Cytobacillus luteolus: one gene and its partner. The protein of the gene in region 1 interacts with the protein of each later gene in a pairwise test. Links are inferred from orthologs where the notes say so. Each region holds a gene or a part of one and is shown on either strand. Other genes may lie near its edges.

Region 1 (3,344 bases):
TACTTCCACCGTATCTCCCGTTTGGAAAAGTAGTTCCTTTATAACCCCGCTATGCTCACTAGTTACCTCTATATTTACTTTATCTGTCTCAAGTTCAAGAATGGCTTCCCCTTTCTCAATGGAGTCACCTTCTTTTTTTAACCATTCACCGATCGTTCCTTCTGTCAGAGATTCAGCTAATTCCGGTACTTTAATTTCAATCATCTATTTTCCCCACCTTTATGAACAGTTAATGCTTTTTCAACAATCCACGCTTGCTCCTGTTTATGAACCTGTGGATCGCCCGTTGCTGGACTTGATCGATCCGGTCGACCAATATAATCTATCGTTAAATCCTCAGGCAATACTTCAGATAAAATTGACTGAACAAACAACCATGAACCCATATTCTTCGGCTCTTCTTGAACCCATACAACTTCGTCTAAATTAGGAAATCTCTTAATCAATTTTTCTAGCTCAACCCTTGGAAACGGATAAAGCTGCTCAATTCGTGCAATATGCACAGATTCCAATTCTACAGAAGACATTTCATCAACTTTTGTAGCAAGATCTACCGCAACTTTTCCGCTGCACAGTACTAGTCGCTTCACTTTTTCAGGAGTAGAACCAGTTCCCTCCTGCTCCAATAGTGACTTGAACCCGCCACTACTAAACTCTGAACCAACTGATCCTGACTTCGGATGACGCAGAAGACTCTTTGGCGTCATAATAATTAGTGGTCTTGCTTCCTCCATTCTGGAAGTCATTGCCTGCCTTCGTAATATGTGAAAATATTGAGCTGCACTCGTTACGTTTGCAACTGTCCAATTGTTTTCAGCTGCTGCTTGTAAAAATCGCTCCATCCTTGCACTCGAATGCTCAGGGCCTTGCCCCTCATACCCGTGTGGTAAAAGCATGACAAGACTTGATTTCTGCCCCCACTTTGCTCTACCTGAAGAAATGAACTGGTCAATGATAACTTGAGCCACATTGACAAAGTCTCCAAATTGAGCCTCCCACATGACAAGGGCATCGGGCGCTTGCACACTGTACCCATATTCATAACCGAGTACTGCAACCTCTGATAACGGACTATTGTGGATGGCAAAAGATGCATTCGCCTCGGGAAGATGGTGTAGAGGGATATACTTTTCATTCGTATCCTGGTCGTTTAACACAAGATGACGATGCGCAAAAGTACCTCGTTCACTGTCTTGACCCGTTAATCGTATTGGCACACCATCCGATAGGATTGAGCCAAAGGAAAGTGTTTCCGCTAACGCCCAATCAACCTTACTTCCCTCATCAAACGCATTTTCTCTCTTTTTTAAAATCTTCTCTAACTTTGGATATACATTTAAAGTTTCTGGCCATTTTAAAAGATTGGTATTCATTGATTTTAGTAGTCTTTCAGAAACTGTCGTATCGACCTTAGGTATACCTTCAGCAACAGCTTTAGGTACAGCTGACTTTTTAAAATCGGTTTCATCTTTTACTTTTAAATCATCAAAAATCTTTTGTAGCTGCTTCATGTGAGCTTCTTCTTTCTCCTTAGCCACATTCTCAGATATTACATTTTCAGAAATTAACTGACTTGCATATTTTTTAGCGATCCTAGGGTGCTTATTGATGATTTCATATAATTTCGGTTGTGTTACATTAGGGTCATCCATTTCATTGTGTCCATAGCGACGATAGCCAATTAAATCGATTAAGATATCCTTTTTAAATTTCTTTCGATATCTGTTTGCAAAAATCATGACAGCGAGACAACTCTCAGGGTCATCTGCATTCACATGGATAATCGGAATCTCAAATCCTTTTGCTAAATCGCTTGCATACTTTGTGGAACGCGAGTCGGTATAATTCGTCGTAAACCCAAGTAAGTTATTGGCAATAATATGAATCGTTCCGCCTGTTTCATACCCCTTTAATCTACTTAAATTAAGAGTCTCAGCAACGACCCCTTCGCCAGGAAATGCAGCATCTCCGTGGATTAACACACTAAAAGAAGCTTCCTTATTATGGTCAGGAAATCCAGTTGTTTTTCTGTTATCCTGAGATGCACGAGTCACACCTTGAACGACTGGATTCACAAATTCCAAATGACTCGGATTATTTGCCAGACTTACGTGAATGGTATTATTTTTTTCACCCTTGACCTTTCGATTAGCCCCCAAGTGGTACTTTACATCTCCAGACCATCCATAGTTAATCCCACGTGAACCCTCAGATGGGATTAACTCTTTATTAGGAGAGTGATGGAATTCAGAAAAGATAAGCTCATATGGCTTTTCTAGAACATGAGCCAATACATTTAACCGACCTCGATGCGCCATACCAATCATGATATTTTCCGTACCATCCTCAATTCCCGCTTGAATCAATTTATCTAACATTGGTACTAACATATCAATTCCTTCAATAGAAAATCGCTTCTGCCCGACAAACGTTTTGTGTAAAAACTTTTCAAAATTATCCACCTGAAATAATCGCTCTAACAGTGCGATTTTTTCGGAATTGGAAATCGCAGTCGACAATCGATTTTGCTCAACGTACTGATCTAACCATTTCTTTTCTTCTTCAGCATGAATATGGCCAAATTCATAAGCAATCGACTTTGTATAAACATTTTTCAAATGTAGATAGGCTTCCCATGAATTTTTTAAAAAGTAAGGTTTATCCTCCCACACATATTCTGCTGGAATTTGAACTAAGTCTTCTTTTGTTAAGTTAAAATGAGCTGGATCAAGCAATTTGTAGCTGTCCCCAGATTTATTTTCAACCGGATAAATGCTCGCTGCCAAATGTCCACTTACCCGTATTGATTGAAAAAGCTTCATTGTTGAGATGATTTTTTGAATATCATCTACGTTGGTAGCAGTAGGCTGTTCGCTTGGTTCCCGAAACGGAGGAGCACCTAGTTCCTCAAATAATTTTTTCATGGATTCATCAACTGACTCAGGATCTTCTTGATATTGTTCATATACATCATATAAATAGCCCATATTCGGACCATAAAACTCATCCCATTTACTATTCTTGTTAAAACGATTCATCGTTTCATGCCTCCAATTTTTCTAAAGGTCAACTACTGACCTAAACTAAAAGGATTGGTATATAATTATTACATTCAACTTACATCCTGAATGTGAGTTACAGGATGATACCTTGTAATTTCTATACCCTCATTTGTAACCTTTAAATCTTAGGTTACTTTTATCGTATAAAAGATGAATAGTTAAAACATTGACGCAAATCAAGTTTTCCAAAATAATATATAATATGAAAATATCGGGTGTCCCTTATTGGACATGGGAGGAATAGGAAATGTCCTATCACCATCAATTAAACTGCATACGTCT
Region 2 (2,897 bases), on another replicon or contig:
GCAAGTTTTCAGGCAAGTGTTATTGATGTTTTAGTTACAAAAACAGTCAAAGCTGCAAAAGAATACGATGTTAAACAAGTATTACTTGCTGGTGGAGTTGCAGCTAATAAAGGCTTACGTCAGAGCTTGGAAAAAGCTTTTGTAGAATTAAATGGGATAGAACTTATTATCCCACCGCTTTCACTCTGTACCGATAACGCAGCTATGATAGCAGCGGCAGGTAGCATTCTCTATGATAAAGGAATACGCTCGGATTATGCCTTAAATGCAAATCCTGGACTAGATTTAGAGATACATGGGTAAAAAAAAGCATGGATTGTAGAAATCCATGCTTTTTTTGTTTATACACAGGGTTATCAACAGTTTTGTGCATAACTTTCCGAATCCCAGTCAAATCAAATCATTTATAATGGATAAAAAATGTGGATAACTTATGATTTTATTGTGGACAATGTGGATAAGTACGTTGATAACCTTATTTTAAAGGCTAGTAATGTGAATAATATTGTGGAAAATAAAAATCAGTGGAGGTTATCCACTGATTTCGTGTAATGTTTCCCATTCAGCCATTAACAATTCTAGTTTAGAGTTTGCTTTTGCCGTTTCCTCGTTTAAAGCTTGTACTCTTTCATGGTCTTGATAAACCTCAGGATCACATAGTAACTGATCATTTTCTTCAATTTTACTTTCAAGTTCCGATATTTCAACTTCAATTTCTTCAATTCTTCTTTTCCGTTGGCGCTCTAGCTTTTTAGCTTCTTTTTCTTGTTCATAGGAGAGCTTGTCTGTCTTCTCTTCTACTTTTTTCTGCTGTGGAACCTGTTTCTTCTCGAGGGCTTCTAATTCAACCATCTCAGCTTTTTTTTCCACATAATAGTCATAATCACCAAGGTATTCAGTAAGTGAAATTGTGGATAACTCAAATATTTTAGTTGCAATTCGATTGATAAAATAACGGTCATGTGAAACAAATAGAATTGTACCCGGATAGTCTACTAGGGCGTTTTCTAATACTTCCTTGCTATCTAAATCTAAGTGGTTAGTAGGCTCGTCGAGTATTAAGAAATTAGCTTTCTGCATCATCAGCTTAGCTAGTGCAAGACGTGCTTTTTCACCACCACTTAAAGTGGATACAGTTTTTAACACATCATCTCCTGAAAATAGGAAATTTCCTAGCACAGTTCGAATATCTTTTTCATTTTTTAGAGGGTACTCATCCCAAAGCTCGTTGAGGACACGCTTATTTGAAGTCAGGTTCGCCTGTTCTTGGTCATAATACCCAATTGAAACATTTGAGCCAAATTGAAAATGGCCATCAACAGGTGTTAGTTTTTTTATAATTGCTTTCAATAATGTTGATTTTCCAATTCCATTTGGACCGACTAACGCTATACTGTCACTGCGACTAATTGAAAATGATATATTCTTAATCGTAGGCTTTGAGCCTGGATAAGCAATGGATAGATTTGCTCCTTTTAAGACATCGTTCCCACTCTGTCTTTCAATATCAAATAGAAAGGAAGCTGATTTTTCATCTCCGAGAGGTGAAGACATCATATCCATTCTTTCAAGTTGTTTTCTCCGGCTCTGTGCTCTTTTTGTTGTGGATGCACGAGCAAGGTTTTTTTGAATAAAATCTTTTAGTTTTGCAACTTCATCTTGCTGCTTTTCATATCGCTTAAGCTCAAGCTCGTAGTTTTCAGCCTTTTGTTTTAAGTAATGACTATAGTTGCCAGTAAACTTTGTTGAGGTCGTTCTAGAGATTTCATATACCTGATTAACAACCTTATCCAGGAAATAGCGATCATGGGATACGATGAGAATTGCTCCTTGATAACCTTGCAGATATTGTTCAAGCCATGTTAACGTAGCAATATCTAAGTGGTTCGTCGGCTCGTCCAATATTAATAAGTCAGGTTTCGTTAATAATAGTTTACATAAGGCTAAGCGCGTCTTTTGCCCACCACTTAAAGATGAAATAGACGTATTGTAATCAAAATCTGAGAAATTAAATCCATGTAAAATGGATCTAATATCAGATTCATATTGGTAGCCACCTTGCTCTTTAAAGTTTATTTGCAATTGGTCATATTCAGCCAATAATCGTTGATAACTAGCTTCATTTTGGATGATATCGGGATCACCCATTTTCTGTTCAAGTTCTCTTAGGTCAGCTTCTAGTTTTTTCAATGGTGCAAAGACAGTCAACATCTCATTCCAAATTGACAGACTTGATTCGAGACCTGTATCTTGTGCTAAGTAGTTGATTGAGAGGTTTTTTGGCTTAATGATTTCTCCACCATCATGGGACATTTGCCCGGAAATAATTTTTAGTAGTGTAGATTTACCCGCACCATTTCTTCCTACAAGGGCAATTCTATCTCTTGATTGTACTTCTAGTTTTATATTAGATAAAATAAGATCAGCACCAAAGTATTTTTTTAGCTGATTTACTTGTAATAAAATCATGTTTATTCACCTCTTAGTATAAGCTAAGTGTATCTTATCAGAGCTTGAGAGGGCAACTTATTATACAGCATTAGAGTAATACTAAAAATACCCATATCACAATTGTGTCAAAACTTTGAACAAACTCTTTCCTTTAACGATATGGATTTTATTAGGATGCAACTAAGAAAGTGAAATAAATCACAGAACTTCATAAGACAGACGAGGTAAAATAGTGTATAGTCTACTATGGGAGGAGATTTATATGTCGTCTTTCACTCATTTTAATGATCAAGGTCGTGCCAAAATGGTAGACATTACAGATAAAACGAGTACCATTCGGACTGCAATTGCAAAGTCGAGTGTTCAAGTAAATAAAGAGATATACGAAAAGATAACCCAAAATGCAATTAAAAAGGGTGATGTGCTAGCTGTTGCTCAAGTAGCAG

What was found. Proteins that work in one complex are often made in the same cells at the same time.
Region 2: the proteins of J2Z26_RS03940 (region 1) and J2Z26_RS21600 interact in binary tests that used the Escherichia coli proteins (3 or more experiments, as listed by UniProt). The link is inferred for Cytobacillus luteolus from one-to-one orthologs.

The regions. Positions count from the first base shown.
Region 1 is NZ_JAGGKM010000001.1:761,699-765,042, reverse strand. It holds J2Z26_RS03940 (2-oxoglutarate dehydrogenase E1 component), read right to left. Parts: upstream 3,039-3,344; coding sequence 201-3,038; downstream 1-200. Other genes in the region: J2Z26_RS03935 (Crp/Fnr family transcriptional regulator), read left to right, coding at 3,310-3,344; odhB (2-oxoglutarate dehydrogenase complex dihydrolipoyllysine-residue succinyltransferase), read right to left, coding at 1-204. UniProt on the Escherichia coli protein: E1 component of the 2-oxoglutarate dehydrogenase (OGDH) complex which catalyzes the decarboxylation of 2-oxoglutarate, the first step in the conversion of 2-oxoglutarate to succinyl-CoA and CO(2).
Region 2 is NZ_JAGGKM010000014.1:4,201-7,097, forward strand. It holds J2Z26_RS21600 (ABC-F family ATP-binding cassette domain-containing protein), read right to left. Parts: upstream 2,470-2,897; coding sequence 532-2,469; downstream 1-531. Other genes in the region: tsaD (tRNA (adenosine(37)-N6)-threonylcarbamoyltransferase complex transferase subunit TsaD), read left to right, coding at 1-303; moaC (cyclic pyranopterin monophosphate synthase MoaC), read left to right, coding at 2,714-2,897. UniProt on the Escherichia coli protein: Genetic data indicate it may be involved in ribosome assembly or function.